3 linked regions of the Skermanella rosea genome follow. The protein of the gene in region 3 interacts with the protein of the main gene of each other region in a pairwise test. Links are inferred from orthologs where the notes say so. Each region holds a gene or a part of one and is shown on either strand. Other genes may lie near its edges.

What was found. Proteins that work in one complex are often made in the same cells at the same time.
Region 1: the proteins of ptsN (region 3) and trkA interact in binary tests that used the Escherichia coli proteins (3 or more experiments, as listed by UniProt). The link is inferred for Skermanella rosea from one-to-one orthologs.
Region 2: the proteins of ptsN (region 3) and JL101_RS26580 interact in binary tests that used the Escherichia coli proteins (3 or more experiments, as listed by UniProt). The link is inferred for Skermanella rosea from one-to-one orthologs.

What each region holds. Positions count from the first base shown.
Region 1 is NZ_CP086111.1:2,685,138-2,688,106, forward strand. Bases 59-2,957 are described here. They hold trkA (Trk system potassium transporter TrkA), read left to right. Parts: upstream 59-769; coding sequence 770-2,146; downstream 2,147-2,957. Other genes in these bases: ntrX (nitrogen assimilation response regulator NtrX), read left to right, coding at 59-748; JL101_RS12345 (D-amino-acid transaminase), read left to right, coding at 2,208-2,957. Also shown: more of ntrX, read left to right, coding at 1-58; more of JL101_RS12345, read left to right, coding at 2,958-2,969. UniProt on the Escherichia coli protein: Part of the constitutive potassium transport systems TrkG and TrkH. May regulate the transport activity of TrkG and TrkH systems. Binds to NAD(+) and NADH.
Region 2 is NZ_CP086111.1:5,697,600-5,700,945, forward strand. What follows is about bases 59-3,334. They hold JL101_RS26580 (sensor histidine kinase), read left to right. Parts: upstream 59-458; coding sequence 459-3,134; downstream 3,135-3,334. Other genes in these bases: kdpC (potassium-transporting ATPase subunit KdpC), read left to right, coding at 59-459. In the rest of the region: more of kdpC, read left to right, coding at 1-58. UniProt on the Escherichia coli protein: Member of the two-component regulatory system KdpD/KdpE involved in the regulation of the kdp operon. KdpD may function as a membrane-associated protein kinase that phosphorylates KdpE in response to environmental signals.
Region 3 is NZ_CP086111.1:1,089,115-1,092,131, reverse strand. What follows is about bases 19-2,965. They hold ptsN (PTS IIA-like nitrogen regulatory protein PtsN), read right to left. Parts: upstream 1,748-2,965; coding sequence 1,289-1,747; downstream 19-1,288. Other genes in these bases: rpoN (RNA polymerase factor sigma-54), read right to left, coding at 2,608-2,965; hpf (ribosome hibernation-promoting factor, HPF/YfiA family), read right to left, coding at 1,770-2,435; JL101_RS05095 (UDP-glucuronic acid decarboxylase family protein), read left to right, coding at 240-1,196; hisG (ATP phosphoribosyltransferase), read right to left, coding at 19-80. Also shown: more of hisG, read right to left, coding at 1-18; more of rpoN, read right to left, coding at 2,966-3,017. UniProt on the Escherichia coli protein: Seems to have a role in regulating nitrogen assimilation.

The DNA of each region.
Region 1 (2,969 bases), 1.6 Mb from region 3 along the record:
CCTGCCGCGCAAGGTCGGCACCTTCGAGCAGGCCCATGGCGGCACCCTGCTGCTGGACGAGGTGGCGGACATGCCGCTGGAGACCCAGGGCAAGATCGTCCGCGTGCTCCAGGAGCAGACCTTCGAGCGGGTCGGCGGCAGCGCCAGGGTCGAGGTCGACGTCCGCGTGATCGCGTCGAGCAACCGCGACCTGCCGTCGGAGATCGAGGCCGGGCGGTTCCGGCAGGACCTGTTCTACCGCCTCAGCGTCGTGCCGATCCGGGTTCCGCCGCTGACCGAGCGTCGCGAGGACATCCCCCTCCTGGCCCGCCACTTCATGATCCGCTCGTCCGAGACGGCGGGCCTGCCGGCCCGCGACTACGGCGAGGACGCGATGGCGGCGCTCCAGGCCTATGACTGGCCGGGCAACGTGCGCCAGCTGCGTAACGTGGTGGACTGGCTGCTGATCATGTCGACCGGCGACCCGCGCGAGCCGATCCGCGCCGACATGCTGCCGCCCGAGATCGGCGCCATCACCCCGACGGTCCTGAAGTGGGACAAGGGCGGCGAGATCATGGGCCTGCCGCTGCGCGAGGCCCGCGAAGTGTTCGAGCGCGAGTATCTGCTTGCCCAGGTGACCCGGTTCGGTGGCAACATATCCCGCACGGCCGCGTTCGTGGGAATGGAGCGTTCCGCCTTGCACCGCAAGCTGAAATCCTTGGGCGTGCACGGTAACGACAAGCCTCCCCACAAGCTGGCCGGGGATTGAGCTCATGAAGGTCACCGGTCCATGAAGGTCATCGTCTGCGGCGCCGGCCAGGTCGGCTCCAACATCGCGCGCTATCTCGCGACCGAGAACAACGACGTCACCGTGATCGACCAGTCTCCGGAGCTGATCCAGAAGATCAGCGACACGCTGGACGTCCAGGCCATGGTCGGGTTCGCCTCCCACCCGAACGTGCTGGAGCAGGCGGGTGCCGCCGACGCCGACATGATCATCGCGGTCACCTTGGCCGACGAGGTCAACATGGTGGCCTGCCAGGTGGCGCACTCGCTGTTCAACGTGCCGACCAAGATCGCCCGCGTCCGAAACCAGAGCTACCTGGCGCCGATCTGGGCGGACCTGTTCTCGCGCGAGCACATGCCGATCGACGTGATCATCTCGCCCGAGATCGAGGTGGCCCGGGCGGTCGCCCGCCGGCTCCAGGTGCCGGGCGCGTTCGACATGATCCCGCTGGCCGACGGCAAAGTCCGCGTCATCGGCGTCATTTGCACCGACAATTGCCCGATCCTGCACACGCCGCTGCGCCAGCTGACCGGCCTGTTCCCCGACCTGAACCTCGAGGTCGTGGCGATCGTCCGCAACGACAAGCCGATCATCCCCGGCGGCGACGACCAGATGCTGCCGGGCGACGAGGTCTACTTCGTCGCCGACACCCGGCACCTGGGGCGGGCCATGGCGGCCTTCGGCCACGAGGAGACCGAGGCCCGCCGGATCATCATCCTGGGTGGCGGCAATATCGGCCTGTGCCTCGCCGAGGAACTGGAGGCGAAGCACCCGCAGGTCAGCGCGCGGATCGTCGAGGTGGATCGCGGCCGGGCCCAGTACATCGCCCAGCGGCTGAACCGGACCATGGTGCTGCACGGCGACGGCCTTGATCCGGAGATCCTGGAGGAAGCCAACGTCCGGGCGGCCGAGACGGTGGTCGCCGTGACGAACGACGACGAGGGCAACATCCTCGCCTCGCTCCTCGCCAAGCGCTACGGGTGCCAGCGCGCCATCACCCTGATCAACAAGACGACCTACTCGCCGCTGGTCACCACTCTCGGCATCGACGCCGTGGTCAGCCCGCGCACCATCACGGTCTCGACCATCCTCCAGCATGTCCGGCGCGGCCGGATCCGTGCGGTCCACAGCCTGCGCGAAGGCTTCGCCGAGGTGATCGAGGCGGAGGCGCTGGAGACCTCCAGCCTGATCAACACGCCGCTCCGGGAGATCAAGCTGCCGACCGGCGTGATCGTCGGCGCCATCGTGCGCGGCGAGGAGGTGATCATCCCCAGGCCCTCCACGGTGATCAAGCCGCACGACCGGGTCATCATCCTGGCCGCGGTCGGGCAGGTGAAGAAGGTCGAGAAGATGTTCGCGGTGCGGCTCGAGTTCTTCTGAGCCCCCCGCTGTCCCGTCCCGTCCCACGATCCCGAAAAGCTCATCCAAAGAAGCGGAAAGCATGGCTCGATACGCATATGTCAACGGCCGGTTCGTTCCCCACGGCGAGGCCATGGTCCATGTCGAGGACCGCGGCTTCCAGTTCGCCGACGGTGTCTACGAAGTCGTCACGATCATCGGCGGCAGGCTCGTCGACGAGCAGGGGCACCTGGATCGCCTGGCACGGTCGCTGAACGAACTGCGGATCGCGTGGCCGGTGGCCCCCCATGTGCTCAAGCTGCTGATGCGCCGGCTTATCGCCCGCAACCACGTGACACAGGGGACCATCTATCTCCAGATCACGCGCGGCGTCGCCCCGCGCGACTTCAAGTTCCCCAAACACTCCCGCAGCAGTCTGGTCATGACGACAAAGCGCGCGACCGCCTTCGCGACTCCGGAACAGTTGGAGAACGGGGTCAAGGTGATCTCGATTCCCGACATCCGCTGGCTGCGCCGGGATATCAAGTCGGTAGCATTGCTGCCGCAGGTGTTGGGCAAGCAGCAGGCGGTGGAGGCCGGTGCGTTCGAGGCGTGGCAGCTCGACCCCGACGGCAACGTGACCGAGGGCTGCTCCAGCAACGCCTGGATCGTCACCGCGGACGGCACCCTGGTGACCCGCTACGCCAACAACCTGATCCTGAACGGCGTGACGCGGCTCTCGATCGTCCGGCTGGCCAAGGAAGCCGGCATCCCGTTCGAGGAACGCGCCTTCTCGCTGGAGGAAGCCTACCGGGCGCGGGAGGCCTTCGTTTCCAGCGCCAGCACCTTCGTGATGCCGGTCACC
Region 2 (3,346 bases), 4.6 Mb from region 3 along the record:
GTCCAGGCCCATGGCAGCCTGGTGCAGCGCGACGGCAAGACCGTCGGCTCCGCGCTGATCGCCCAGCCCTTCGCCCGGCCGGAGCATTTCCAGCCCCGACCCTCGGCGGTCGGGTACGAGGCCGCCGCCTCCGGTGCCTCCAACCTGGGACCGTCCAGCGGGAAGCTGGCCGAGGATGTCCGGGACCGGACTGCGGCCCAGCAGGCGGCCAACCCGGATGCCGCCGCGCGCGGGCCGGTTCCGGTCGAACTGGTGGCGGCGTCGGGCAGCGGGCTCGACCCGCATCTATCGCCGGAAGCCGCGCTGTGGCAGGTACCGCGGATCGCGAAGGCGCGCGGAATTCCCGAGGCCGACCTGCGGGCGCTGGTCGCCCGCCTGACGGAGGGCAGGACACTGGGCGTTTTCGGCGAGCCGCGCGTTAACGTGCTGATGCTCAACCTCGCTCTCGACGGGACCTGATGGCCGAAACCGACCGACCCTCGCCCGAAGCGCTGCTCGCGGAAGCCAACCGCGAGCGGCGCGGCCGCCTCAAGGTCTTCCTGGGCGCGGCACCCGGCGTGGGCAAGACCTACGCCATGCTGGAAGCGGCGCGCGACCAGAGGCTCGACGGGGTGGACGTGGTCGTCGGGATTGTCGAGACCCATGGAAGGCACGACACCGAGGCCCTGCTCGACGGGCTGGAGGTGCTGCCGCGCCGGCCGGTCGAGTACCGCGACCTGACCTTCCGCGAGATGGACCTGGACGCCATCCTGAAGCGCCGGCCGAGGCTGGCGCTGGTGGACGAGCTGGCGCACACCAACGTCCCCGGCAGCCGGCACCTGAAGCGGCACCAGGACGTCGAGGAGATCCTGGCCGCCGGGATCGACGTCTATTCGACCCTCAACATCCAGCACCTGGAAAGCCTGAACGACGTCGTCGAGCGCATCACGGGCATCCGGGTGCGCGAGACGGTGCCCGACGGCGTGCTCCAGACCGCCGACGAGATCGAGCTGATCGACCTGCCGCCGCAGACGCTGATCAAGCGGCTGGCGGAGGGCAAGGTCTATGTCCCGGACCAGGCCCGGCGCGCGATCGACCATTTCTTCTCCGCCGGGACCCTGACCGCGCTGCGGGAGATGGCGCTGCGCGCCGCCGCCGAGCGGGTCGACGCGCAGATGGTCAACTACATGCGCGCCCACGCGATCCCGGGGCCGTGGCCGACCCGCGAGCGCATCCTGGCCTGCGTCGGCGACGGCGGGGCGGTGATGCGGCTGGTGCGCACCGCCAAGCGGACGGCGGACCGCCGCCAGGCGCCGTGGATGGCGGTTCATGTCGAGACCTGGCGCCATGCCGCGTTGCCGGAGGAGGCCAAGAACCGGATCTCGGATGCCCTGCGGCTCGCCGGGCAACTGGGCGCCGAGACCAGGGTGATCCAGGGCGAGTCCGTCGTCGCCGAGCTGCTGGACTTCGCCCGCGCCCGCAACGTCAGCCAGATCATCGCCGGCCGGCCGCGCGGCGGCAGGCTGCCGTTCCTGCGCCGGCGCAACGTCACGGCGGAGCTGCTGGCCCGCGCCGACAGCTTCGACGTGACGGTGGTCGGCGGCGAGGACGAGGGGGAGGCCAAGCCGCCGCCGGCCGCTACCCGCAGGAAGCGCCTGGACTGGACCGGCTACGCCGTCGCGGCCGTGGCGACCGCGGCGGCCTCGGCCTGCGGCTACGGCCTCAGCCTGTTCCTGGACCTGCCCAACATCTCGCTGATTTACCTGATGGCGGTGCTGCTGGTCGCGATCCGCCACGGGCTGGGACCGTCGATCGCCGTGTCGGTCGCCAGCTTCATGGCGTACAACTTCTTCTTCACCGACCCGCTGTTCACCTTCGACATCGCCGACACGCGGAACATCCTGACGGTGGTGTTCTTCTTGGTCACGGCCTTCATCACCAGCAACTTGGCCGCCCGTGTCCGCTCCCAGGTGGAGGCGACCCGGCTGAGCGCCCGGCGGACCGCCAACCTCTACGACTTCAGCAGCCGGATCGCGGCGGCGGCCGACCAGGACGACGTGCTGTGGGCCGTGGTCCATCACGTGGCGTCCACGCTGCGCGGCCGATCGCTGGTCCTGCTGCCGGAGGACGGCCGGCTCGCCGTCCGGGCCGGCTTCCCGCCGGAAGACAGGCTGGACGACAAGGCGCGGGCCGCCGCCGACTGGGCCTGGACCAACGCCCAGCCGGCCGGCCGGGGCTCCGCCACGCTGCCGACCTCGGACTGGCTGTTCCTGCCGCTGAAGACCGGGCGCGGGCCGGTCGGCGTGCTGGGCGTCCAGATCGAGGCCGCGGGCCGGCTGCTCTCGCCGGAGGAGAGCCGACTGCTCGACACCCTGGCCGACCAGGCCGCCCTGGCGATCGAGCGCACCAACCTGGTGGCCGACATCGAGCATGCGCGCTTGGCGACCGAGACCGAGCGCCTGCGCTCCGCCCTGCTCTCCTCCCTGTCGCACGACCTGCGCACGCCGCTGGTCTCGATCCTGGGGGCCGCCTCCAGCCTGGTCTCCTACGAGGGGACGCTGAACCCCGCCGACCGGCTGGAACTGGCCCAGACCATCCAGGAGGAGGCCGAGCGGCTGAACCGCTTCGTGCAGAACCTGCTGGACATGACGCGGCTGGGTTCCGGGCAACTCCGGCCCCGCGCCGACTGGGTCGACCTGCGCGACATCGTGGCGTCCGCGATCGAGCGGGCGAAGAAGCTTCTGCGCCGCCGCACGGTCAAGGTCGAGATCGACCCCTTGGTGCCGCTGCTGCGCCTGGACCCGATGCTGATGGAGCAGGTCGTCTTCAACCTGATCGACAATGCGTGCAAATACTCGCCGCCGGGAACGCCGGTCACCGTCTGGGCGGTCGCGCGCGGGGACCAGGTCATCGTCGAGGTGTGCGACCAGGGGCCGGGAATATCCCCGGAGGACCGCGAGCGGATCTTCGACATGTTCTACCGCGTCGAGGAGGGCGACAGCCGCACGGCGGGAACCGGCCTGGGCCTGGCGATCTGCCGCGGCATCGTCGAGGCCCATGGCGGCCGCATCTCCGCCCAGCCCGGCCTGAACGGCGCCGGCACCTGCATCGTCATGCGCCTGCCGACGGCGGCGCCGCCGGAGGTGGTCGAATGAGTTCGATTTTCCATTATTGTCCACAGATGAACGCAGATGGACACAGATAAGAAAGCCGCCGGGGGATCCTCTCCTGCCCCAGGCAGGGAGTGCATCGCAAGGATATCTGTGTTCAATAACACGGCTGTCCGGCACGGTTATTGCCTACTGCTCGAAAGGCTGAGCTATGGTTAGAAAGGCCCCCTTTTTCGTCATACCCGGACTTGATCCGG
Region 3 (3,017 bases):
GGCCGGACCTCCTGCAGGATGCGCCCCTTCGGCAAGGCCAGGACCAGCGGTTCGTTCGCCGGTATTGACGGGATTGGCAACGGTTTCTCCAGAACTGAGCGGCTCGACGCGAGTGATAGCACAAACGGCGCGGTTGTCACGCCCCGGGTCTGCGATCCCGGCCGGTCCGGGACAGCCGATTGCCAGTCGGCAGGGGCGCGGGCATACTGCGCCGGAACAAAAAAAAGGGGCAAGGCCGAATGTATGGACGAAAACGGGTGCTGGTCACGGGTGGCGCCGGGTTCCTCGGGTCATTCCTGTGCGAGCGGCTGCTCGGCGAGGGATGCGAAGTCATATGCGTCGACAATTATTTCACGGGATCGCGCGAGAACATCGTCCACCTGCTGGACAATCCCTATTTCGAAGTGATCCGCCACGACATCACCTTCCCGCTCTATGTGGAAGTGGACGAGATCTATAACCTGGCGTGCCCGGCATCGCCGATCCATTACCAGTTCGACCCGGTCCAGACCGTCAAGACCAGCGTGCACGGCGCGATCAACATACTGGGACTGGCCAAGAGGGTGAAAGCCAAGGTCTTCCAGGCCTCGACCAGCGAAGTCTATGGCGACCCGTCGATCCATCCGCAGACGGAAGCGTACTGGGGCAACGTCAACCCGATCGGCCCGCGCGCCTGCTATGACGAGGGGAAGCGCTGCGCCGAGACGCTGTTCTTCGACTATCACCGCCAGTACCAGCTGAACATCCGCGTCGCCCGCATCTTCAACACCTACGGGCCGCGCATGCATCCGCAGGACGGCCGCGTGGTGTCCAACTTCATCGTGCAGGCCCTGCGGGGCGAACCGGTGACCCTCTACGGCGACGGCAGCCAGACGCGGTCCTTCTGCTACGTGGAAGACCTGATCGAGGGCTTCGTCCGCCTGATGGCGGCACCCGACGACGTGATCGGACCGATCAACCTGGGCAATCCGGGGGAATTCACCATCCGGCAGCTCGCGGAGCTGGTGATCGAGATGACCGGGTCGAAGTCCGAGATGGTCTTCAAGCCCCTGCCCCAGGACGACCCGACGCAGCGTCGGCCGGACATTTCCCGCGCGAAGGAGAAGCTGGATTGGGAGCCGACGATCCCGCTGAAGGAAGGCCTGGCGCGGACGATCGCCTATTTCGAGCGGAAACTGCCGGAATGGCAGGGCTGACCGGCTAGGCCGTCGCCCGCCGGCCGGCCGGGTCCAGGGGAACGGAGCGGCCGGCCTGCGGGTCTTTGTTGCCAAGGGATGGCGCCGCCGGTTCAGGCGGCGTGACTCGCCTCACCCTGGGTCAGCAGCGCATAGATGGCTTCCGCACTGTCGGAGCCGCGCAGCTTGTCGCACATCGTTCCGTCGCGCAGCAGGCGGGACACCCGGGCCAAGGCCTTGAGGTGGTCCGCGCCCGCCGCTTCCGGCGCCAGCAGCAGAAACATCAGGTCGACGGGCTGGTCGTCGATGGCGTCGAAATCGACCGGCCTTTCGAGCCGGGCGAAGACGCCATGGACACGGTCCAGGTTGGCAAGCTTGCCGTGCGGAATGGCGATGCCATGCCCCACGCCCGTCGTGCCGAGCCTTTCCCGTTCGAGCAGCACGTCGAAGATCGCGCGTTCGTGCTGCCCGGTCAGTTCCGCCGCCTTCTTCGCCAGTTCCTGCAACGCCTGCTTCTTGCTGCCGGCGCGCAGGTTGGCGATGATGCTCTGGGGCGTGATCAGATCAATCATATGCTTTTATGGCGACGCCTGGTCAGGCGTCGGCTCCCTCAGTGCCTTTGGGATCGATCCAGCCGACGTTCCCGTCGTGCCGGCGGTAGATCATGTTCAGGCCGCCATGGGCGCGGTTGCGAAACATCAGGGCCGGAAGTTCGGCCAGGTCCATGCGCATGACGGCCTCGCTGACCGTGAGCGTGTCGATGGCGGTGGTCATCTCGGCGATGACCACGGGTTGGGGATGCCCGTCGTAGCCGTCCTGCGGCGAGGAGGGTGCTGCGTCATGGGTGTCTTCGTCATACCCGTCGATATGGGCTTCGTCGGGCTCCGCTTCCAGGATGTACTGGCTCGCGGGGAGCGGCGCCAATGCTGCGGCGCCGTCTGCCCCCTCGACAGTGTCGCCATGCTTGTGGTGGTCCTTCAGGCGGCGCTTGTAGCGGCGAAGGCGCTTGGCGATCTTGTCGGCGGCAGTATCGAAGGCGGGATAGGGCTCGTTGGCCTCGCCATTGCTCTGCAGCAGGATATTGCGGCCGACATGCACCGAAATATCGGCTTTGAACAGGTGGGCCTCGCGCGAGAAGACCACGTTGGCCTCGATCGGACGGCCGAAATACTTGCCGACGATGGCGGTCAGGCTCTCATCGACGTGGGTTCGCAGTGCGTCCCCGACGTCAAGCTGTTTGCCTTTGACGGATAGGTGCATGACGTAGGTTGTCCGGAGTTCTGGGCCCGTAGATGGGATCATGCAGGGCGACGTCACTGCTGGGCCGTGACGAAGGTGACGCCTCCCGAAAGTTGACGAACAGCCTCATGGCTGCAACCGTTCCCGGATTGGCGGAGTCCGGCCTTCTACCGCAGATCCGCCGGGGTCAGTCTCACAGTCTCATGGACTTTTCGCGGCGGCGCTGGACCGATGACGGGATCCGCATGGCCTCACGATACTTTGCCACCGTGCGACGCGCAATGTCGATCCCATCCGATTTGAGAATCTCGACGATCCGGTCGTCGGAAAGGATGCCTTCCGGAGGCTCGCCGTCGATGAGGGCCTTGATCCGGAATCGCACCGCCTCGGCCGAGTGGGCGGCCTCCCCGTCGGCCCCGCTGATCGAGGACGTGAAGAAGTACTTCAACTCGAACACGCCGCGCGGAGTCGCCATGAACTTGTTGGTCGTGACCCGGCTGACGGTCGACTCGTGCATGCCGATCGCCTCCGCGATGTCGCGCAGGATCAAGGGGCGCAGATACTGCACGCCCTTGACGAAGAACAGGTCCTGCTGGCGGACGA